4 regions of the Morganella morganii genome follow, and region 1 is predicted to be linked to each of the others. Evidence: predicted binding sites of a transcription regulator. Region 1 holds the regulator's gene; each other region holds the start of a gene.
The links. The regulator PurR, encoded in region 1, represses purine synthesis genes. The targets are predictions, from matches to a motif close to CANGCAAACGTTTGCNTG.

Region 1 (6,145 bases):
TGTCAGACCGGGTTTTTTATTGCGGATAGTTTATTTTGGAAATGCTATTCAGCGCGGAACGCGTAATCCGCCCTCACAACCCTGCTGGCTCCATAATATCTGCCACAGCTGGATATCACGGGCACGGAATGCACCGGCACAGGCGTTGAGATAATAGGTGAACATCCGCTTAAAGCGCGGTGTGTAATTATTTTCCAGTGACGGCCAGGCTGCCTGAAAACGGGAATGCCACGCCATCAGTGTCCGGTCATAATCAGCCCCGAAATTATGCCAGTCTTCCATTACTAATTTATTTTCACTACTGTCACCGATATTCTGCACAGACGGCAGACAACCGTTCGGGAAAATATATTTTCCGATCCAGGCATCCACATTCACTTTATTGCGGTTTGAACCGATGGTGTGCAGTAAAAATAAGCCGTCCGGTTTCAGATTGCGTTTGACCACATCAAAATAGGTGGCGTAATTTTTCGGCCCGACGTGCTCAAACATCCCGACAGACACAATCCGGTCATATTGCTCATGCAAATCGCGGTAATCTTCCAGGATAATATTTACGTCAAGATCCTTACAACGCGCCTGAGCATATTTTTGCTGCTCAGCGGAAATGGTCACACCGGTCACCGACACACCGAAATGTTTCGCAGCATACGCCGCCAGTCCGCCCCAGCCGCAGCCGATATCCAGCAGTTGCATACCCGGTTTCAGCTGTAATTTTTCACAGATGAGATGCAGTTTCTGTTCCTGCGCCTTCGCCAGATTGGCGGGGTCATCACTGAGACCTTTCCAGTAGCCGCAGGAATACTGCATATACGGGTCGAGCATCAGCTCAAACAGGTCATTACCCAGATCATAATGTTCTTCGCCGACAATCCGCGCCCGTTTTTTGGTTTGCAGATTACGCAGACGAGCCATGGCGATTTTTATAATATCGTTGATATTCTGCGGCAGTTTATTTTCCAGCCCGGCGCGTAACACCCGCTGAAAGAAAATATCTAACCGCTCACAGTCCCACCAGCCATCCATATAGCTTTCACCCAGTCCCATAGAGCCCTGCTGCAAGACCCGTTTAAAGAACTGCTGGTTATGCACCTGAATATCGAAAGGGCGGGAACCATTAATCTCAATGCCGGCTTCGTCTAAAAGATCGGAGGCAATCCGCTGCCAGGAGTCGGCAGGCGTTTTTTGATTTTCGACACAATCAGAACTCATATTATCTCCAATTTTTATCAAAGCGGGATTCTGAGTGCTTTATTTATGACGTTTTGCGCGGGAACAACAGAACCGGTGTAATTGGCCGTCATCGGGTGACAGTCTGCGTATTAACGTGATCGTTAAAACAAAAACAAAGCTCAAAATCCGGATTTAAAACGAATTGTCAGAAAAGTATAGGAGCCTGAAATTAAAATTCAATGACAAAAAAGGCCGTACCTGAGTACGGCCTGTAATTAGGAATATTCTTAATAGGAGGTGCAATCTATTGATTTTGTTCCGCAATAGTCACGGAGGTGCGCGAAGGGCGGCGCTGGATAATATAACCGCCGATGGTCAGTATCACCGTTGCCGCCATCACTGCTGTGGTGGAGAGCAGTGGCTCATGCATCAGGGCAGAAACGAGGAAACTGATCGCGGAGCATAAACCGAGCTGAATGGCATTCTGTAATGCTGCTGCTTTACCGCTGTGTTCCGGGTAAACCGCCAGGGCGTTTGATACCGCAATCGGGTAAGACGCGCCATTCATTGCTGCCATAAAGCAGAACGGGATCAGGATCGCCACCAGTGACGGGTTACCGAATTTTGCCATAGCATACAAGCCCACCATACTGACGGCGTAACCGGCCAGCAGGAACGGTAATAATGTTTTGCCGTTAATCCGCGACAACAGGGCACGGCAGCCGTAGCCCCCGACCATAAAGGCGATAGTCTGCGGAATGTAGCTCAGACCGATATCATTCGGGTTATAACCCATATCGCGCAGAATAAACGGCGAACCGGTCAGCCAGGCAAAGAAACCGGCGCTGCACGCGGCATAAATCAGCACGTTACCGCTGTAAACCGGGGATTTCAGCAGACGGAAGAAGGAAATTTTCTGTTTTTCCGTTTTGACCGCATCCGGCGCGATATGATGCTTTTCTTTCAGCATCAGGGTCGGGATCAGCACCAGCAGGGTGATACCGCCGAGCACGAGGAAAATTTCATGCCAGCCGCCGTGGTTGAGCAGCCATGCGCCCAGTAACGGTGCCAGAGCCGGAGAGAGTGCCACCAGCGGCATAATTGCGGCAAAAACACGCTGCGCACGGTGATCGTCATAACGGTCGATAACCAGCGCCTGCCAGGTGACAGCGGCAGAGCAGACACTGACGGCCTGTACAAAACGCAGTAATAATAACTGGGCAGGGGTGGAAACCCAGACCATGGCCAGACAGCTCAGGGCAAACAGGCTCAGGCCCATCAGCAGAACCGGCTTACGGCCGATTTTATCGGAGAGCGGTCCCCATAACAGCTGACCGATGGCAAAACCGACCAGGAAGATACTCAGACTGGCGCTGATTGCGCTGGCTGTGGAGTTCAGAGAGTCCTGCATCATACCGAATGCAGGCAGATACATATCAATCGCGAGATAACCCAGCATGCTGAGTCCGGCGAGATAAAAGAGAAAGCCGCGGGAAGGCGATTTATTGACAGTCACAGAGAAATACCTGAATGTTAAATAAGTGTAATGCGTGAGTTAGTATTTTAACTATTCGAGTTTTCCCTTGTAAAACGTTATTATTTGCACACTGCTGTGAAATTTTTTGAAAGGAAGGATTATGTGGTCAGAATATACGCTGGATGTGGTGGATGCTGTGGCGCGGACAGGCAGTTTCAGTGCGGCGGCAGAGGAACTGCACCGGGTGCCTTCTGCCATCAGCTACAGTGTCCGCCAGCTGGAAGAGTGGCTGGCGGTTCCGCTGTTTGAACGGCGTCACCGCGATGTTGAACTGACACCTGCCGGGGCGTTGTTTGTCAAAGAAGCGCGTGATGTCATCAAAAAAATGAAATCCACACGTCACCAGTGCCAGATGATTGCCAACGGCTGGCGCGGACAATTCAGCATCGCCGTTGACTGTATCGTAAAACCGGAACGGATAACGCGACTTCTGCTGGATTTTTATCATCATTTCCCGGATATCGAGTTGTATATTTATCCGGAAGTGTTTAACGGGGTGTGGGATGCGCTGGTGGACAGACGGGTGGACGTGGCAATCGGTGCGACACGCGCATCTCCTATCGGTGAGCGCTACAATTTCCGCGATATGGGCTTTATGCCGTGGCGTGCGGTAGTCAGTCCGGATCATCCGCTGGCCTCTGCCGGTCATGTCCTGACCAATGAGGAGATGGTGCCGTACCCGAGTTTGTGTCTGGAAGATACCTCACGTTCTCTGCCGAAACGCGATACGTGGGCACTGGATAATCAGCGCCGCCTGGTGGTGCCGGACTGGGATCGCGGAATTGCCTGTGTGGAATCGGGATTGTGTGTGGCAATGATGCCGGCGCACCGCGCCGATCCGCTGATTAAAGCGGGGCGGCTGGCAGCACTGAAGATAGAGCAGCCATTGCCGGACAGCCCGTGCTGTATCACCTGGGTGGATAAAGACACCTCTCCGGCACTGAGCTGGCTGCTCGATTATCTCGGGGACAGCAACACGCTCAATGCCGAATGGCTGCGCTGATCCTCAGCGGCGGTAATCGATAAACGGACCATCCGCTACAGAGCGGCGTTCCACCAGGCGCGGATGCACCTCAATGGTCTGCGCATCTTCGCGTTTGTTGACGATGCGGTCGAGCAGCATGGTCAGTGCCATTTGTCCCAGCCGCTCTTTCGGCTGGTGGATGGTGGTCAGGGCAGGGGTAAAGTAACGGGCGTTACGGATATTGTCATACCCGATCACAGAAATATCCTGCGGCACGCGCAGACCCATTTCATCAGCCGCGCAAATTGCGCCCATCGCCATAGCATCACCGCCGCAGAATACCGCTGTCGGGCGCTGTTTGCCGGATAAAATCTGTGTCATGGCCTGATAACCGGAATCCGGTTCAAAATCGCCCTGGACAATCCATTCATCGCGCACCGTAATACCTGCTTCTTTCATGGCTTTGCGGAATCCTTCCAGACGGTTGCCGCCGGTGTTCCGCTCAAGCGGCCCCGGAATAACCGCGATATCACGGTGTCCGCGTTCAATCAGATAACGGCCGGCGAGATAACCGCCGTGCAGGGCGTTATCAATGATCGCATCGGTGAAATCCCCGCGCGCTTTGCCCCAGTCCATCACCACCATCGGGATATTGCGGTAGCCTTCCAGCATGGCAATCAGCTGATCCGGGTACTCTGAACACATCACCAGCAGACCATCGACACGTTTCTGTGCCAGCATCGCCAGGTAGGCTTTCTGTTTGTCAGGATTATTGTGAGAGTTGCACAGCACCAGGGTATACCCTTTGCTGTAGCAGCTGTTTTCCACCGCCTCAATCACTTCCGCAAAATACGGCGCTTCACTGGAGGTGGCCAGCAGCCCGATGGACTTGGTGTTATTGACTTTCAGACTGCGCGCCACGGCGCTCGGTGAATAGTGCAGTTCTTTGATAGCAGCCCAGACAGCCGCCTTCGTTTCTTCCGCAACGAAACGGGTATTATTAATGACATGGGAGACGGTTGTGGTGGAGACGCCCGAGCGCTTAGCCACATCTTTAATCGTTGCCATGATGAAAACAACTCCTGACCTGCCGGTCTGTATTTTATTATTCGGTTAATCGATTGCTATTATAGTGCCATTATGCGGTAACAATAGAAAAATTTCTGTAAAAACAGGCATTGTTGTCTGATCCGGGTCAAAAGTAAAAAATATTACCTGTGCTATGGTTATTGATATGGTCAGCTATTCGGGTTTTCCGGTCAGACCATCCGTTTTAATTAATTTGATGATTCAGGATGTCAGGTAATCATCATCAGGTCACTAAGCAGCTATTTTGGAGATAAGAATGGATACAGATCTGAAATATGGTTTGTCAACCGCGGTTGCAGCACTGGTTATGATCGTATTATTTGCAACAATGCTTTTCTGATTCACCCCTTACAGTACAAAAGGGCGGAAAATTCCGCCCTTTTTTGATCAACTGTATTGTGTTACCGGATAATGTGTTTCCGGATTACGCCAGGTTTTCTTCCGCAAATTTCCAGTTCACTAATGCCCAGAAGTTTTCCAGGTATTTAGGACGGGCATTACGGTAGTCGATATAATAAGCGTGTTCCCAGACATCAACGGTTAAGATTGGTTTGTCGTTACCGCTGACCGGGGTTGCCGCGTTAGAGGTATTGACGATAGCCAGGCTGCCGTCTGCTTTTTTCACCAGCCATGTCCAGCCGGAACCGAAGTTTTTCACTGCGGAATCGGTAAACTGCTGTTTGAATTCGGCAAATGAACCGAACGCTTTGTTAATCACGTCAGCAATTTTACCGGTTGGTTCGCCACCGGCATTTGGTGCCAGGCAGTGCCAGTAGAACGTGTGGTTCCAGACCTGAGCAGCGTTATTGAAGATACCGGCATCAGAGGTTTTGATAATCTCTTCCAGTGATTTACCTTCAAATGCGGTGCCTTTGATCAGGTTATTCAGATTAACCACATAGGTGTTGTGGTGTTTGCCGTAGTGGTATTCCAGTGTTTCTTCAGAAATATAGGGCGCTAATGCATTTTTTGCATAAGGCAGTGCAGGTAATTCAAACGACATTGCATTCTCCTTGTTAAGGTTAAATCAGTAACCTCGTCACAGACGGGTTACTGTTATTATTCTGCGAATTATCTTAACAAGTTTTGTCATAAAAAACAGCGTGAAATACCGGGGTGATGTTATTCACATGGTGAAAGACAAAATCGCCCACAAAATGATATCCGTCACAATAAAGGCGATAAGCAGGGTGTACAGCTTATGGCGGCAGATCCAGTTATAATAGCGTTTCATTCTGTCTTCCCCGTATGACTGCGGAATCTTAAATATAACGGGTTTACCGGCTGAAATCCGCGCAAATTTAACAATTTTACAGAAAGCGTGACAACGACCGCCGTTTGTCAACCGGCCGCAGACCCTTTACAATCTCCGCTATGACAAA
Region 2 (6,145 bases), 1.8 Mb from region 1:
ACGGCGTCGGGGCCGGGCAGGCGGGCAAACTGGCCGGTATCGGTCTGCACACCCTTCAGGATCTGCTTTTCCATCTGCCGCTGCGTTATGAAGACCAGACCCGGCTTTATACCATTACCGATCTGTTACCCGGGATTTATGCCACCGTCAGCGGCGAAGTGCTGCGCACCGATGTGGTCTTTGGCCGCAAGCGGATGATGACCTGCCAGATAAGCGACGGTACCGGCATATTAACCCTGCGTTTCTTTAACTTTTCAGCGGCGATGAAAAATGCGCTGGTGGCCGGAAAACAGGTCACCGCTTACGGTGAAATCCGGCGCGGCAAAAATGGCCCGGAGATTTTCCACCCCGAATACAAAGTCCGCCAGAGTGATACTTCCGTTGAATTACAGGAAACACTCACCCCTATCTACCCGACCACCGAAGGTGTCCGACAGGCCACACTCCGCAAACTGCTCGATCAGGCGCTGGAGTTGCTCGATACCTGCGCCATTAATGAATTACTGCCGCCGGAACTGACCCGCTCTATGATGAGCCTGCCGCAGGCGCTGAAAACGCTGCACCGGCCACCGACGGATACACAGCTTGCCGAACTGGAAAGCGGGCAGCATCCGGCACTGAAACGGATTGTGCTGGAAGAACTGCTGGCGCATCACCTCAGCATGCTGGCGGTCAGAGCAGGGGCACAGCGTTATCACGCACTGCCGCTGTCACCGCAGGAAACACTGAAAAATCAGTTTCTGGCACAACTTCCCTTCTCACCAACCAATGCCCAGCAGCGCGTGGTGGCGGAAATAGAGCAGGATCTGGAAAAACCGGTACCGATGATGCGCCTGATTCAGGGGGATGTCGGCTCAGGGAAAACGCTGGTCGCCGCGCTGGCGGCACTTCGCGCTATCGCACACGGCAGACAGGTGGCGCTGATGGCACCGACAGAATTGCTGGCTGAACAACACGCCTGTACTTTCCGTCAGTGGCTGGAGCCGCTGGGTATCAGTGTCGGCTGGGTTGCCGGGAAACAGAAAGGCAAGGCACGACAGGCACAGGAAGACGCCATTGCTGCCGGTGATGTGGCCATGGTTATCGGCACACACGCCATTTTTCAGGAACATATCCGTTTTCATTCCCTGGCGCTGGTGATTATCGATGAACAACACCGCTTTGGTGTCCACCAGCGGCTGGCATTGTGGGAAAAAGGCGAACAGCAGGGATTCCATCCACATCAGCTGATCATGACCGCCACGCCGATCCCGCGTACTCTGGCCATGACTGCCTATGCAGATCTCGATACCTCGGTTATCGACGAACTGCCGCCCGGCAGAACCCCGGTGACCACGGTGGCGATTCCGGACAGCCGCCGCCATGAGATTATTGAGCGGGTGCGCAATGCCTGTCAGGATGAAAAACGTCAGGCTTACTGGGTCTGTACCCTGATCGATGAATCGGATTTGCTGGAAGCCCAGGCGGCTCAGGTCACGTTTGATGAGCTGTCCGCCACGCTACCGGATCTGCGGGTCGGGATGGTTCACGGCCGCATGAAACCGGCAGAAAAACAGGCGGTAATGGCACAGTTTAAGGCCGGTGAGCTGGATCTGCTGGTTGCCACCACGGTGATTGAAGTCGGGGTGGATGTACCGAACGCCAGCCTGATGATTATCGAAAACCCGGAACGGCTCGGGCTGGCACAGCTGCATCAGCTGCGCGGCCGGGTCGGGCGCGGCTCTGCGGTCTCCCACTGTGTGCTGCTGTATAAAACCCCGCTCACCCAGACAGCAAAACTGCGTCTTCAGGTACTGCGGGACAGCAACGACGGCTTTGTTATCGCGCAGAAAGACCTGGAAATCCGCGGGCCGGGGGAACTGCTCGGCACACGCCAGACCGGCAATGCGGAATTTAAAGTGGCGGATTTACTGCGCGACCAGGGCATGCTGCCGGAAGTACAGCGCGTTGCACGGCATCTGCACCAAAACTATCCGGAACAGGCAAAAGCCCTGATAGAACGCTGGCTGCCGGAACGCACACAATACACCAACGTATAACGAAAAAAGCCACCCGGAGGGGTGGCTTGCCTGCTTTAAGAACTGTTCTGTTACCCGCCCGCAGCCGGGAAGATAGGTAACGCCAGGAAGAACGGAATAACCAGTGCGTTAATCAGATCCAGGAAGAACGCCCCCACCATCGGCACCACCAGGAAGGCCACATGGGAAGGACCGAAGCGATCAGTTACCGCCTGCATGTTGGCAATCGCGGTTGGTGTCGCGCCCATCCCGAAGCCACAGTGACCGGCAGCCAGTACCGCCGCATCATAGTTTTTCCCCATCACACGGTAAGTGACGAAGACGGCATACAGCGCCATCACCACGGTCTGTACCGCCAGAATCACCAGCATCGGTACCGCCAGAGAGGCGATTTCCCACAGTTTCAGGCTCATCAGTGCCATCGCCAGGAACAGTGACAGACTGACGTTACCCAGCACCGACACCGCCCGTTCAAACACACGGTAGAAGCCCATCAGTGACAGACTGTTGCTCAGGATAACCCCGATAAACAGCACACACACGAACGCCGGGATCTGGAACTTCCACTGCATCGACGTGAAGAAATCCGTCAGAACACCATACAGATACGTCCCTGCCAGCAAACAGATAGCAATCAGTGCAATTGTTTCAAGCAGAACCATTGAAGTGATCATGCGTCCGGCCTGCGGTTTTTCAAACGCGGTCGGTGCTTCATCATCCTGTAATTTCACATCGCTCATGGCTGTCTTTTTGATCAGGAAACGGGCCACCGGACCACCAATCAGGCCGCCGAGCACCAGACCAAATGTGGCACAGGCAATCGCAATTTCTGTTGCAGAGGTGAAACCATAGCTGTCGCTGAAAATTTTACCCCATGCCGCCCCGGTACCGTGACCACCGGAAAGTGTGATAGAACCGGCCAGCAGACCAATCAGCGGGTCAAGCCCCATCATTTTCGCCAGGGAAATACCGACACTGTTCTGCACAATCAGTAAGCCCACAACGGCAATCACAAAGATAAATAATGTTTTACCGCCCGCCTTCAGGCTGGCTAAGTTGGCGTTTAAGCCGATGGTGGCGAAGAACGCCAGCATCAGCGGGTCTTTCAGTGAATCATCAAATTTCACTTCCAGATCCATACCGGATTTGAGCCCCAATAATACAATCGCGACCAGAAGACCACCGGCCACAGGCTCAGGAATAGTATACTTTTCGAGGAATGGTACAGTTTTTACGAGTTTACGTCCCAGTAATAGGACGAGTGTGGCCGCAACCAGCGTGCCGTAAACGTCGAGTTGATACATTCACGTACCCCTTTTATTGTTGGTATTTGTTACATCAGTATCGCGTTAATAACGTCCTTATTACGCAAGAAAAAAAAGCAGGTATCGGGATTAAAGAAAAAAAAAGCGGATAAAGACAAGTTAAAATAAATAAAACTGTGATTATATTCCGCTATAAAAAATAACATCTCATCCGCGCAAACGATTGCTTTTGTGCCGCAGATCATTAAAATACGGAAATTGCTTATCCCGGACCTGTTGACATGAACTCTGCAATTTCTGACAAAACCAGTGTAACTCCCGCGACTAACACAAATAGTGAACTCATCTACCGTCTGGAAGATCGTCCGCCGCTGCCGCAGACCCTCTTTGCCGCCTGCCAGCATCTGCTGGCGATGTTTGTGGCGGTGATTACGCCGGGGTTGCTTATCGCTCAGGCGCTTGGCCTTTCCGCCCATGATACCCAGCGGATTATCAGTATGTCGCTGTTCGCTTCCGGGCTGGCCTCACTGCTGCAAATCCGTACCTGGGGGCCGGTCGGCTCAGGGCTGCTCTCTATCCAGGGCACCAGCTTTAACTTTGTTGCCCCGCTGATTATGGGGGGGTATGGCACTGAAAAATAATGGTGTGGATACGGAAGGAATGATGGCGGCGCTGTTCGGCACACTGATGCTGGCGGCGATGACAGAAGTGATCCTCTCCCGTTTCCTGCATCTGGCTCGCCGTATTATCACACCGCTGGTCTCCGGTGTGGTGGTGATGATTATCGGCCTGTCATTAATTCAGGTCGGGCTGACCTCCATCGGCGGCGGTTATGGCGCAATGGCGGATAACACCTTCGGCTCTGCCGATAACCTGATCCTCGCCGGTATTGTGCTGGCGGTGATTGTGCTGCTGAACCGCCAGAAAAACCCGTATCTGCGCGTCGCTTCACTGGTACTGGCGATGACCGCGGGCTATCTGGCCGCCTGGTGGATGGGCATGCTGCCGGATAACCATGCAGAAATTCCAAAAGAAATGATTGTGATCCCGGCACCGCTCTATTACGGCTTATCCATTGACTGGAACCTGCTGCTGCCGCTGATCCTGATCTTTATGGTGACCTCGCTGGAAACCATCGGTGATATTACCGCGACGTCCGATGTCTCCGAACAACCGGTGTCCGGCCCGCTCTATATGAAGCGCCTGAAAGGCGGCGTGCTGGCAAACGGTCTCAATTCCGCCCTGTCTGCGGTCTTTAACACCTTCCCGAACTCCTGTTTCGGGCAGAATAATGGTGTGATCCAACTGACCGGCGTTGCCAGCCGTTATGTCGGTTATGTGGTGGCACTGATGCTGATCGTGCTGGGGCTGTTCCCGGCCGTAGCCGGTTTTGTGCAGCACATTCCGGAGCCGGTACTCGGCGGTGCAACCATTGTGATGTTCGGGACGATTGCGGCATCCGGGGTGCGGATTGTTTCCCGCGAAACCCTGAACCGCCGGGCAATTATGATTATTGCGCTGTCGCTGGCTGTCGGCATGGGGGTTTCCCAGCAGCCGCTGATCCTGCAGTTCGCACCGGACTGGCTGAAAACCCTGCTTTCTTCAGGAATTGCGGCCGGTGGCCTGACCGCGATAGCCCTGAACCTGATTTTCCCGCCGGAGAAATAATCATCTGTTTAACCGCGTGACCGGAAAGGGTCACGCGGGCTGCTCTGTGCGGAAAAACCGCGATAATCCTTGTCACCATAAAGAGCCTCACGCTAGTATGCCCTCAGGATTATCTATCGGGGAGCGCATTATGAAATGGTTGGGACGGGCTGTTTTCTGGCTGATAACACTGGTCATTATTCTTATCGTTGCCACGGCCCTTGTGGTGCAGACATCATGGGGTACAAAACAGGTTTCAGCCCTTATCAGTGACAACACACGCTACAAAGTCTCGCTTTCCGCGATAAGTCACTCGCTCTCATCTCCCTCACTTATTTCACTCAGTGATGTCAGCATCAGCACGGTTTCCGGTGATTTTGCCCTGGAAGCGGCCAATGTTGAGCTGACCCTGGACTGGCGCAGTTTTTCTGAACCCGGCTGGTTTGCCCGTATCATTGTGCAGAAAGGGGATATCGAAATTTCTGATGCTGCTGACAGCAGCACCCTGCCGGTCAGTGCCGGGTTATTACAGCTCAATCAGACCGCACTCCGCCGCACCGACGGCAACCGGGTAATTGACGCGGAAGATGTTACCGGCGGGATCACACCGTGGCAGCCGCAGGGCAGTGACCTGACCGGAAACGGCAAATACCAGTTTTCCGCCAACAGCCTGAATTACTACGGGCTGCCGCTGAAAAATATCCTGACACAGGGCGAGGTCAGCGGAAAACAATTCACGTTTGATAACCTGACCGCCACACTGGAAAACGGCCTGATCACCGCCACCGGACGCCGCAGCGCCGAAGGTCAGTGGCAGCTGGATAACCTGTTGCTTAATGATATCCGCTGGCAGACACCGCAAACACTGACACAGCTGGCAGACAGCACAGAAAACCTGCCGGATATTCAGGCCAGGAATATCACCGCCACCAATATCAAGCTCGAAGGTCATCAGTGGGCGGTAAACTATCTGGAAGGCACGGTCAAAAATCTGGCCTTTAAACAAGGGCGCTGGCAGACGGACAACGGACAGGCAGATATCGCCGCAGCAGATCTGACACTCAGCGGGCAGCATTTTTCTGACATTATCAGCACCCTGGAACTGCGCGGCGATCAGATTGCGGTCAACCGTCTGACCGGCCGCTATGACAAGAGTATTCTGCGCTTTACCGGGGAGTGGAACCGCGCCACCCGGACACTGGATATCACCAGCGG
Region 3 (6,145 bases), 1.8 Mb from region 1:
CCGCATAACAGGAGGAAGACCATGCATTTATCTGAAGGCGTATTACATCTTCCTGTTCTGGCCGGTGCCGGTGTGGTGGCTGCGGCCGGGGTTGCCATCGGCATCCGCCAGCTGGATACCTCGCGTCTGTCACTGGCAGCCCTGTTCGGGGCGGCATTCTTTGTTGCCGGTACCATCCATGTGCCGATCGGGGTCAGCAGTGTGCATCTGATCTTAAACGGACTTGCCGGATTGTTCCTCGGCTGGGCGGTTTTCCCGGCATTCCTGATTGCCCTCGCGCTGCAGGTGCTGTTTTTCTCCTTCGGCGGCTTTGCGGTTCTCGGGGTTAACCTGTGTAATATCTCTATCCCGGCGCTGCTGGTCTATTACCTGTTCCGTAACTCCCTGCGTCCGGGGCTGAGTCAGGGACGTCTGGTTTATCTCGGGGTAATGGCCGGGGTTATCGGTACGCTGGGTACGGTGTGCCTGACCTCGCTGGCACTGGTGCTCGACAGCGGTAAATCCTATATCGATCTGGTCTGGCTGCTGTTTATCGGACACCTGCCGATTTTTGTCACCGACTCCCTGATCAGTGTGGGGATCCTGCTGGCGCTGGCCAAAATGCGTCCGGCCTCCCTGATGGTCAATCAGCCCGGGCAGCATACCTATGGATAAATGGCTGCCTCCTCACCGGCGCCTGCTTCTTGCTGTTCTCTGGGCTTTTCTGCTCAGCGGTATCCGGCAGACCGACTGGCTTATTGCCGGTCTGTCGGGTGCTTTTCTGCTGTTTGTTGTCTGCCGCCGCCGTCAGTTGGGCCGTTCACTGCTGACGGTGCTGAAACTGAATATTTTCATCCTGTTTGTCTGGCTGACACTGCCGTGGAAAATTGAGAGTCAGGGCATTGTTCAGTCCCCGGCCGGGGTGTTTCTCGCCCTGCAAATCACGCTGAAAATGAATGCGATTCTGCTGTTTGTCTCTGCGATGCTGACAAACATGACAGATATCGATCTGGCGTGTGCGGTGAAACGTTATCCCCTGCCCGATAAACTGATAAAGCTGTTTATTCTGACTATCCGTTATATCGCGATTTTCAGCGAAACCAAACAACAGCTTGAAACGGCCATGAAAGCCCGGGGATTCCGCAAAGGGATGAATAAACGGACATTTACCATGTTGTCCCAATTGGTCGCCCTGCTGCTGATCAAAGCCATGCACAAAGCGGAAACCACTGAAATGGCGCTGAAAGCCCGGGGTTTTTACGCGCGTCCGTCTTCTGTTAATACAAAAAGGTCTGTTAATGACGTCCCAAAATCCCCTGATTCAGGTCAGCAATCTGGTTGTCAGCCGCAACAATGCGCCGATAATTCAGGATCTGAGCTTTGAACTGAACGCCGGAGAACGGCTTTTTCTGTGCGGTGATATCGGCAGCGGGAAATCAACACTGCTGCACACACTGTTAGGTTTTATCCCGTTCACCGGGGATATTTCGGTTTTCGGTAAATCCCGTCTTTCCGAAGATGATTTCACAGAGGTGCGCGGCCCTCTGGGATTGCTGTTTCAGCATCCGGATGATCAACTGTTCGGCCCGGGTGTGCTGGATGATGTGATGTTTGGTCCGCTGAATATGGGGATGACACAGGATGCGGCGCGGGAACGCGCTTTACAGTGCCTGGAAATGCTGGATATTGTCCGGCTGAAAGACCGCGCTGTGACTGAGATTTCCGGCGGAGAGAAAAACTTCACCGCACTGGCCGGTGTGCTGGCAATGTCGCCGTCTGTTCTGTTGCTGGATGAGCCGACCAACGGACTCAATGAGAAAAATATTCAGCGTCTGGAAGACATTCTTACACAACTGGATCTGCCGATGATTGTGGCCTCGCATAATCAGCAGTTTACACAGCGGATGGCGCACTGCGTGATCCCGTTCCCCTGCCGCTCCTGAGCCTGATATAAAAAACCCGGCAGCGGTTGTCCGGCTGCCGGGGGTCTGTTCAGACGGATCGTAATCAGGCGTCCACAAATACCATTTTAAGAATAAACAGCAGCGATACCACCACCACACACAGGTTCAGCTCACGCCAGCGGCCGGTACCCAGCTTCATTGCGCAGTAAGCGATAAACCCTAATGCAATCCCTTCTGTGATAGAGAAGCTGAACGGCATCATCACGGCAGTCACAAACGCCGGAACGGATTCGGTCAGATCATTCCAGTTTACCCGCACCAGGCTGGAGGTCATCAGCACACCGACATAAATCAGTGCCCCTGCAGTCGCATAGGCCGGCACCATTGACGCCAGCGGTGAAATAAAGATAGCCGCGAGGAACAGCAGGCCGACCACGATAGCTGTCAGGCCGGTACGCCCGCCGACAGAAACCCCGGAGGTACTTTCAATAAATGCGGTAACAGAGGACGTCCCCATCGCAGAACCGGCGACGGAGCTGATGCTGTCCACATACAGCGCTTTTTTCATGTTCGGGAAACGGCCTTTTTCATCCGCCAGCCCGGCCTTATCAGTCACGCCGATCAGGGTGCCGGAGGAGTCAAACAGGTTCACCAGCATAAACGAGAAGATAATCCCGGCGAGAGATAAATCCAGCGCGCCCATAATATCAACATGGCCGACAACCGAGGTGATTCCCGGCGGCACATCAAACACGCCCTTGTAGGTCACATCCCCGAGGAAAAGTCCGATGGAGGTTGTCACCACAATCGATACCAGCACCGCAGCATGGATATTGCGCGCGGCCAGAATGGCGATAATAAAGAAGCCCAGTGCACCCAGCACCACACTGTGATCGGTAAACTTACCGATAGTCACCAGGGTATCCGGGTTCGGCACAATAATACCGGCGTTTTTCAGCCCCATCATGGCGATAAACAGCCCGATACCACTGGTGATACCGACCCGCAGACTCAGCGGGATATGGGCAATCAGCCAGTAACGGATGCGCAGTAAGGTCAGGATAAACAGCCCGACCGCACCCCAGAAAATCGCGCCCATCGCCACTTCCCAGGAGTAGTGCATCGCGCCTACCACCACAAAGGCGAAAAAGGCATTCAGCCCCATTGCCGGCGCAACCGCCACCGGCAGGTTAGCAAATAACCCCATTCCGATACTGCCGATGGCAGCGATCAGACAGGTGGTGACAAACACCGCTTTGATGTCCATCCCGGCGAACGAGAGGATCTGCGGGTTTACAAAAATGATATACACCATGGTGAGGAAGGTGGTCAGCCCGGCAATAATTTCTGTGCGGACAGTGGTACCGTGTTCCTGTAATTTGAACACGCGCTGGAGCAGGCCCTGATGAGGATCAGTGCCGGAAGTCGGAGTAGTCATGAATAAGAAGTCCCGGAAATTTGTTTTTTTCGGCTTATCCTACCGCATCGTTTTCAAAAAGAAAACGTTTGCGTTTCATTGCGGGAAAATCCCGGCCATTAACCGTACCGGGATTGTTACTGATCAAACTTATGATGAACAGGATGCCGGTTTTTCTGACAGCCGTACCGGTTTCTCTCTTCCCCGGCCAAACAGACGGGCAAGCCACGACTGACGGGGCTGCCGCTGTAATGAATAACGGCGCATCAGCGCATTTGCCCCCAGTTCCAGCCCGGAACACATCACAAAATAGATAAAAGCAACAAACAGGAAAATCTCTGTCGGGTAGACCATACTGCGGTTATTGACCTGAGACGCAAGGAACGACAACTCCCCCACACCGACGATATAGGCCAGCGAGGTATCTTTAATCAGCGCAATCCACTGATTAATAAAGGACGGGATCATCATCCGCAGCGCCTGCGGCAACACAATATGCCACAGCACTTCCCACCGGCTGAAACCGAGAGACATCCCCGCCTGCCACTGCCCTTTGCCTATTGCCAGAATACCGGCCTTCACACCGTGGGCGATATAAGCCGAGGTAACCAGCGCCAGTGCGCAGACGACCGTGGTAATTTCCGGCACATCCACACCAAAGGCAATCGGCAGCAGGAAATAGACCCAAAATATCAGCATAATGATGGGAATAGCGCGGAAAAACCCGAGAAATGCCGCAAACAGGTTTACCCACCAGCCACGCAGCATTGCCAGCATCACTCCGCCGATAGTCCCGAGCACCACGGAAATGGCCCCGGCAATCAGGCTGATCACCAGCGTCAGTGCCGCACCCTCAAGCGGACCGTCCGGGAAAGTGCCGAACAACAGATATTCCCAGTTATCACGAATTACGGAAAAGTCCATCTTAATGCCCCTGTGCCAGTGCCCGTTGTGTCCGCCACTGCCCGAAGGCTTCCATTACGGCAATAATGGCGATATAGAGGATCGTCGCGACTCCGAAGGCTTCAAAGGTTTGTAAGGACTGACTTTCCACCTGACGCGATGCATAAGAGAGTTCAGCCACACCGATCGCCATAGTCAGGGACGAGTTTTTCACCACATTCATATACTGCCCGAGCAGCGGCGGCATGGCGATTCTGACCGCCTGCGGCAGCACCACATAGCGCATGGACTGCCACGGAGTCAGCCCGAGCGCCAGTGCGGCTGATTTTTGCTGCCGTCCGATACCGGCAATTCCCGCCCGTAGTTCTTCCGCAATGAACGGCGCAGAATAGAGTGTCAGCCCGAACCACCCGGCGATAAATTCAAATGACGGCCATGCGAGTGTCAGCCCGGCCAGTTCAATTTCATGCGGCGTGTTCAGCCAGATTTTCAGCGCCTGCGGCAGGATTTCTCCAGAGGCGAAATACCAGAAAAACAGCTGTACCAGCAGCGGCGTATTACGGAATACACTGGTGTAAGCACTGACTAACCAGCGGAGCGGTGCGAGCTGGCTGTCCCGCCCGGCCACCAGCAGGAAACCCAGCAATGTCGCCGCGAGAATCGTCCAGAATGAGATAAGCAGGGTGATCACAAACCCCTGCCCCAGCCATCCCAGATATTCCGGCGCAAGTAAGTGCGCACTTATAAATTGCTCAAACATCCGCTAATCCCGTCTGTTACCGCAAAAATGCAGGAAGCCTCACCGGAGTGAGGCCTGATTCAGAAAACACACTCACGTTACTTCGGCTGGTCAGCCAGCGGAGCGAACTTAAATTCACCGCGCGGTTGTTCGGCTTTGGTGCCCGGACCAAACCACTGGTTATAAATCTGCTGTGATTTGCCCTCACTTTCGAGTTTCAGCAGGGTTTTGTTCACTGCTTCCACCAGACGGGTTTCTCCTTTCGGTGCTGCAAGCGCCTGGTATTCACGGGTCAGACTGAACGGAGAGAGTTCAAACTCCGCTTTTACTGACTCCGGCAGGTTACCGAGCAACCCGACCAGTTTGGCATCATCCTGCGTGATAGCATCGACGTTACCATTGCGCAGTGCTGCGAAGGCCAGCGGGGTATCATCATAAGAAATCACTTTGGTGCCCGGATATTTCTCGCGCAGCGTCACTTCCTGAACGGTACCTTTATCCGCGCCGATGCGCAGTTTTGCCACATCTTCCGGGGTTTTCAGCACACCTTTGCGGGCAATAAATTTTTGTCCGGTCTGAAAATCAGGAATGGAGAAATCCACCTGTTTCGCACGCTCACCGGTAATGGTGAAGTTCGCCCCGATTAAATCCACTTTGCCGGAGACCAGCAGCGGAATACGGTTTGCCGGGTTAGTCGGACGCAGTTCCAGCTTCACGCCGAGATCATCGGCAACGGCCTGTGCAATATCCACGTCATAACCTGCCAGTTTTTTGGTCTGCGGGTCGATAAATCCGAACGGCGGGTTGCTGTCAAAAACCGAAATACGGATCACGCCGGCTTTCTGAATATCATCAAGCTTATCAGCCTGTGCTGTACCACTTACTAATGCTAAACCGGCAAGCAGAGCCGGAACAAATAATGTCGGTTTCATACACACCCCTGGAATCAGTCACGGAAAACGTCAATTTGTGTAAATCACCATCTCACGCTATCAACTCCTGCTTAGTTCCTGAAATACTAAGAAAGAATAATTCCATAACTGATTGTTCTAAGATGAACACAAGGGCAGATCCGCTCTCCGCAATAACAAGCCATTATCTTTAATTTATCCATTTTTATTAAAAAAATTAATTACATTACTTATGATTATTTATCGAAATAAAATCATACGTTATTTTTTCTACGGAAATATTCACTGACCA
Region 4 (6,145 bases), 700 kb from region 1:
CGCGCAGTGTTACTTTACGGATTTAACCATCACGCCGATGGCGGATCCGGCACCGTCGTTACCTGTTCTGGCTCAGGTTTATCAGGGGCTGGTGCTGGCAACGCGGGATTATGTCCGCAAAAATGGTTTTCAGGGAGCGCTGCTGGGCCTGTCCGGCGGGATCGATTCCGGCCTGACTGTCGCCATTGCTGCAGATGCACTGGGTAAAGATAAGGTGCAGGCGGTGATGATGCCGTTCCGTTACACCTCGGATATCAGCATCCACGATGCCCGTGAGCAGGCAGAGCTGCTGGGTGTGGAATTTGATGTGGTGTCGATTGAGCCGATGTTTGAAGCCTTTATGCACGAACTGGAACCGAAATTCGCCGGAACACCGGTTGATACCACCGAAGAGAATTTACAGGCACGCTGCCGTGCGGTGATCCTGATGGCGATGTCCAACAAACGCCGTCGCATTGTGCTGACCACCAGTAATAAAAGCGAGTGTGCGGTTGGTTACTCCACACTGTACGGGGATATGGCCGGGGGCTTTAATGTCCTGAAAGATGTGCCGAAAACTATGGTGTTTGAACTGGCAAGATACCGCAACACACTCTCTCCGGCGATTCCGGAGCGGGTTATCACCCGTCCGCCGTCAGCAGAGCTGGCACCGGGTCAGCTGGATCAGGACAGTCTGCCGCCGTATGACATCCTCGATGCCCTGCTGGCCGGGTATGTTGAAAAAGATATGTCCGCAGATGAACTGATCGCCGCCGGGTTTGATGAAGCGGTGGTCCGCAAGGTTATCCGGCTGGTGGATATCAATGAATACAAACGCCGCCAGTCACCGGTGGGACCGCGCATTACCGCCCGGAACTTTGGCAAAGATCGCCGTTACCCGATTACATCCGGGTTTGGCCGCAAAAATTGGTAACAGGATCTGACAATGAAAAAGATTGAGGCAATTATTAAGCCGTTTAAACTCGATGATGTCCGCGAAGCTCTGGCCGAAGTGGGGATCACCGGGATGACCGTGACAGAGGTGAAGGGTTTCGGCCGTCAGAAAGGGCATACGGAACTGTATCGCGGTGCGGAATATATGGTGGATTTTCTGCCGAAGGTAAAAATTGAAATTGTTGTCGCCGATGACATTCTCGAAACCTGTGTGGAAACCATTATGCAGACGGCGCAGACCGGTAAGATCGGTGACGGTAAAATCTTTGTGTTCGATGTGGCACAGGTTGTCCGGATCCGTACCGGGGAACAGGATGAAGATGCTATCTGAGTTCTGCTGAGCATCCCTGCAAATTAAACGTATCCGGCGGCTGTTATTTCTGACACCGCCGGATTCTTTTATCTGTCAGTAAAAGGAGAAGACTGTGCGGACAATACATGTGCGGGCAATACAATGGATAGTGGCGGTGTGTGTTGTGGTTATTATTCTGGTTATGGCCGGTATTATTATTCTGCAGTCAGCAATGAAAGACCCCGGTCAGCATGAATTACCGGCACTTTTTGCGGAGGTTTCCGGGATGAATTTAAATAAAGAAGAACAGGATGAGCTGGAAACGTGTATCAATTCGGCCAAGGTGATGTATTTCTCACAGGCAGTAAAAAAAATGTGTGAACCGGGCCCGGTATAAAAACTGACGGGCAAAAAAGAGTAACAGTGAACCGGGCGAAAGGATGGGATAGATATAAATTCGGCGGTTATGTCACTGTTACTCAAATGTGCTTCAGCTTAAGCACATACGCTGAATATCCAGCGTGTTGTTATTGTTGTTCTGTCGCGATTATAAAATTTTGTGCGGACCGAAACATTCATAATGGATCTGGTCTGCATTAACGCCCATTGCAGTCAGCTGACGCGCAATGTGCTGCATAAAGGCTACCGGGCCGCACAGGTAATAGTGGCGGGTTTTACTGAGCAGAGCATCCTGCTGAGCCGTTAAATCCATCAGCCCGGTCAGGTGCGGATGAGCTTCATCTGCGCGCGGCTCTCTGTACCAGACGGTCTGGCTGAACGCAGGCAACTGCGCACCAAACCGGTTTACTTCCTCCGCAAAGGCATGCACGCCGCCGTGCTCTGCCGCGTGCAGCCAGGTCACATCCGCCGGATGCTGTTGTGCGGCGAGTGTCTGCAGCATAGCCATCATCGGTGTTAAGCCGACACCGGCTGAAATCAGGACCACCGGGGTTTCTTTTTCTGCCTCCAGGAAGAAATCCCCCAGCGGTGGTGTCAGTCTGACCACATCGCCTTCCTGCACATTAGCGTGCAGCCAGCCGGAAATCGTACCTTTGTCTTCACGTTTGACCGCAATCCGGTAGGTTTTACCGTCCGGTGCCTGCGTCAGGGAATACTGGCGGATCTCCTGATTTTCCAGCGCATCATCATTGATATAGACACTAATATACTGCCCCGGGCGGTAATCCGCGACAGGCTTACCATCAACCGGCGCCAGTTCGAAACTGGTGATAAGTTCACTCTGCGGCTGTTTGCGGATCACGCGGAATTCACGCAGTCCTTCCCATCCGCCCTGTAAAGCCGCTTTTTCCTGATACAGCCCGGCTTCGCGCTGAATAAAGATATCCGCCAGTACACCGTACGCTTTACCCCAGGCGGTAAGGACTTCCTCACCCGGATTGAGCAACTCTTCAATGGTGGCAAGCAGGTTTTCCCCGACAACCGGGTAATGTTCCGGTCTGATCATCAGACTGGCGTGTTTGTTGGCAATTTTTTCCACTGCCGCACCCAGCGCGCCGAGGTTATCAATATTCATGGCATAGGCGCAGACCGCATTAAACAACGCTTCACGCTGTGCGCCGTTCTGCTGGTGGCTCATGGTGAAGATATCTTTTAACTCAGGATGCTGACGAAACATGCGGTCATAGAAATGGGCGGTCAGTTTCGGGCCGGTGGCGGCAATCAGCGGGGCGGTGGATTTTACGGTGGCGATAGTTTGTGCATCGAGCATAGCAGGGCTCCTGAAAAAGCATCACATCAGTGTGAAATTTATAACATGTATTTTTTATGCAACTTATAATACAGGGCAGAATTTGTAAAGCGCAAATTTTTCTGCTGTTTCTGAAAATCCGGTGAAAATAGCGAAATTGATCAGTGAGCGTGGGTAAGAGGGGATCACAAATCCGGTATTGTGTCCGATGGACAGGATATTCTTATGAAATAATAAGCATGCTAATTACCTGATTTTACCGCTATGCAATCGTTTGCGTATTTTTTGTTTCCGGGGCTATCTCAATTCAGAAAAAGGGTTTACACTGTAGGGCATTCGTCCCCGGAAAGGGGTGTTTTTTTATCGGCATCAGGCGAGTCAGGAGAAGCGAATGTTAAAGCGTGAAATGAATATTGCAGATTACGACCCACAACTCTGGCAGGCGATGAAAGACGAAGATCGTCGTCAGGAAGAGCACATTGAATTAATTGCCTCTGAAAACTATACCAGCCCGCGCGTTATGGAAGCTCAGGGCTCCCAGCTCACCAACAAATATGCAGAAGGGTATCCGGGCAAACGCTACTACGGCGGCTGCGAATATGTGGATATCGTTGAACAGCTGGCGATTGACCGTGCAAAAGAACTGTTCGGCGCAGACTATGCCAACGTTCAGCCGCACTCAGGTTCCCAGGCTAACGTTGCAGTGTACTCCGCACTGCTGTCACCGGGCGATACAGTATTAGGGATGAACTTAGCGGAAGGCGGTCACCTGACTCACGGCTCTCCGGTAAACTTCTCCGGTAAACTGTACAATATCGTCCCTTACGGTATCGATTCTGCCGGTAAAATCGATTATGACGATGTCGCTGAACAGGCGAAAAAACATCAGCCGAAAATGATCATCGGCGGCTTCTCTGCCTACTCCGGTGTGGTTGACTGGGCGAAAATGCGTGAAATCGCTGACAGCATCGGTGCTTACCTGTTTGTTGATATGGCCCACGTAGCCGGTCTGGTTGCTGCGGGTGTTTATCCTAACCCGGTTCCGCATGCTCACGTTGTCACCACTACCACGCACAAAACCCTGGCGGGTCCGCGCGGCGGGATGATCCTCGCGAAAGGCGGTGATGAAGATCTGTACAAAAAACTGAACTCAGCGGTATTCCCGGGTAACCAGGGGGGTCCGCTGATGCACGTTATCGCCGGTAAAGCCGTGGCGTTAAAAGAAGCAATGGAGCCTGAATTTAAAGCAAATCAGGTCCAGGTTGTGAAAAATGCCAAAGCAATGGTTGAAGTCTTCCTGAACCGTGGTTATAAAGTGGTGTCCGGCGGTACTGAGAACCATCTGTTCCTGGTGGATCTGGTCGATAAAGACATCACCGGTAAAGATGCGGATGCGGCACTGGGCCGTGCAAACATCACTGTCAACAAAAACAGTGTGCCGAACGATCCGAAGAGCCCGTTTGTGACTTCCGGTATCCGTGTCGGTTCCCCGGCGATCACCCGCCGCGGCTTCAAAGAAGCAGAAGCCCGTGAACTGGCCGGCTGGATGTGTGACGTGTTAGATAACCTCAATGATGAAGCGACCATTGAAGCTGTGAAACAAAAAGTTCTGGCTATCTGCGCGAAATATCCGGTTTACGCATAATCGCGTTACCAATCTGATGTAACCAAAACCCGCTTCGTTCGCCGCGAGCGGGTTTTTTGTATTCCTGAAAGGAGAGGCAGATGTTTGTTCCGTCATCGCTCTGGCTGGCGCTTGATTATTTTACGTATTTTTTTTCCTACGGGATTTTTCTTCCCTACTGGGGCGCATGGCTGAAAGGTGAAGGGCATGATGTGGCAACGGTCGGTATGCTGCTCAGTGTGGGGCTGGTGGCGCGGTTCGTCGGCAGCCTGTTTATCACACCGCTGTTTAAAGACCCGTCACGGCTGATTTTTGCCCTGAGACTGATGGCGCTCTGTTCTTTCCTGTTCGCGGTGGCGTTTTATTTCGGTTCTCACTGGCTCTGGCTCTTTTTTGTTATGGCCGGATTCAACCTCTTTTTCTCGCCGATGATCCCGCTGGGGGATTCCCTCGCCGCAACCTGGCAAAAACAGTTCCCGATGGATTACGGCTCGATCCGTGTCTGGGGATCGGTGGCATTTATCATCGCCACCTCGGTTACCGGGATGCTGATGGATATCTGGAAGCATGAGGTGATTCTGGCTGCATTAGTGGTCAGTACCGGCTCGCTGTTGCTGACGTCGCTGCTGCGACCGCGCATTATGCCGTCCGGAGAGATGAAACAGCGCGGTCCGCAGGTGAAATTCCGTGTTCTGCTGAAAGATAATGCGGTGGTCCGCTTTCTGCTGTGTGTGAGTCTGTTGCAGGGGGCGCATGCCGCCTATTACGGCTTCAGTGTGATTTACTGGCAAAAAGTCGGCTATTCTGATGCCGCGATCGGCTATCTCTGGTCGCTGGGCGTGGTGGCGGAAGTGATTGTCTTTACCTTCAGTAATAAGCTGTTCCGCCGCTGGAGTGCGGCCAATCTGTTACTGCTTTCCGGTATCTGCGGTATTCTTCGCTGGTCGCTGCTGGGCATGTCGGCGGCACTGCCGGTGCTGATTGCGGCGCAGATCCTGCACAGCGGCACCTATACCGTGTGTCATCTGGCGGCCATGCGCTTTATCGGTGCCCGCAAATCCACAGAGATCATTCCGTTACAGGCGGCGTATTCCGCGCTGGCGATGGGCGGGGCGATTGCGGTGATGACGCTGGTGGCCGGGTATCTGTATGAGGATATCCACGGCGGCATATTTTATCTGATGGCACTGACAGTACTTCCGGCACTGTTCCTGCGCCCGAAAGTCCGGCCGCAGACCCCGGAAAACGCATAATAAAAAAGGGTTATGACGAAAGTCATAACCCTTTTTCACATCTGGCGGAACAGAATCAGCGTTTCAGAGACTCAGTCAGCTCATCACGCAGTTCTGCCAGCAGTTCGCGGACCACACGCGGGCTGCCCGCAACGATGTTACCGCTGTCGATATAACGGTGGTTACCGGTGAAGTCAGTAACGATACCGCCCGCTTCACGGACCAGCAGTTCACCACCGAGGAAGTCCCATGGCTTCAGGCCGATTTCAAAGAAACCGTCCACACGGCCGGCAGCGAGATAAGCCAGATCCAGTGCGGCAGAGCCGGTACGGCGGAAGTCTGAGCAGCGGGTAAAC

Region 2: the regulator PurR is predicted to act here: its motif matches at 3,496-3,513, upstream of gltS (sodium/glutamate symporter).
Region 3: the regulator PurR is predicted to act here: its motif matches at 3,379-3,396, upstream of JL661_RS16480 (NCS2 family permease).
Region 4: the regulator PurR is predicted to act here: its motif matches at 3,197-3,214, upstream of glyA (serine hydroxymethyltransferase).

The regions. Positions count from the first base shown of each region.
Region 1 covers NZ_CP069157.1:1,645,547-1,651,691, forward strand. The annotation lists gene cfa (cyclopropane fatty acyl phospholipid synthase) at 49-1,212, opposite strand; gene punC (purine nucleoside transporter PunC) at 1,478-2,632, opposite strand; gene punR (DNA-binding transcriptional activator PunR) at 2,811-3,713, shown strand; gene purR (HTH-type transcriptional repressor PurR) at 3,717-4,742, opposite strand; gene cydH (cytochrome bd-I oxidase subunit CydH) at 5,020-5,103, shown strand; gene sodB (superoxide dismutase [Fe]) at 5,188-5,766, opposite strand.
Region 2 covers NZ_CP069157.1:3,674,840-3,680,984, forward strand. The annotation lists gene recG (ATP-dependent DNA helicase RecG) at 1-2,039, shown strand, start outside; gene gltS (sodium/glutamate symporter) at 2,090-3,322, opposite strand; partial or broken gene JL661_RS17575 (uracil-xanthine permease family protein) at 3,565-4,951, shown strand; gene JL661_RS17580 (AsmA family protein) at 5,082-6,145, shown strand, end outside.
Region 3 covers NZ_CP069157.1:3,431,557-3,437,701, forward strand. The annotation lists gene JL661_RS16460 (nickel ECF transporter) at 1-8, shown strand, start outside; gene cbiM (cobalt transporter CbiM) at 22-654, shown strand; gene JL661_RS16470 (energy-coupling factor transporter transmembrane component T family protein) at 647-1,363, shown strand; gene JL661_RS16475 (energy-coupling factor ABC transporter ATP-binding protein) at 1,278-1,922, shown strand; gene JL661_RS16480 (NCS2 family permease) at 1,987-3,321, opposite strand; gene JL661_RS16485 (amino acid ABC transporter permease) at 3,451-4,224, opposite strand; gene JL661_RS16490 (amino acid ABC transporter permease) at 4,226-4,963, opposite strand; gene JL661_RS16495 (ABC transporter substrate-binding protein) at 5,041-5,874, opposite strand.
Region 4 covers NZ_CP069157.1:2,347,016-2,353,160, reverse strand. The annotation lists gene JL661_RS11440 (NAD+ synthase) at 1-913, shown strand, start outside; gene glnB (nitrogen regulatory protein P-II) at 926-1,264, shown strand; gene JL661_RS11430 (hypothetical protein) at 1,359-1,622, shown strand; gene hmpA (NO-inducible flavohemoprotein) at 1,773-2,954, opposite strand; gene glyA (serine hydroxymethyltransferase) at 3,325-4,578, shown strand; gene JL661_RS11415 (3-phenylpropionate MFS transporter) at 4,659-5,810, shown strand; gene suhB (inositol-1-monophosphatase) at 5,866-6,145, opposite strand, start outside.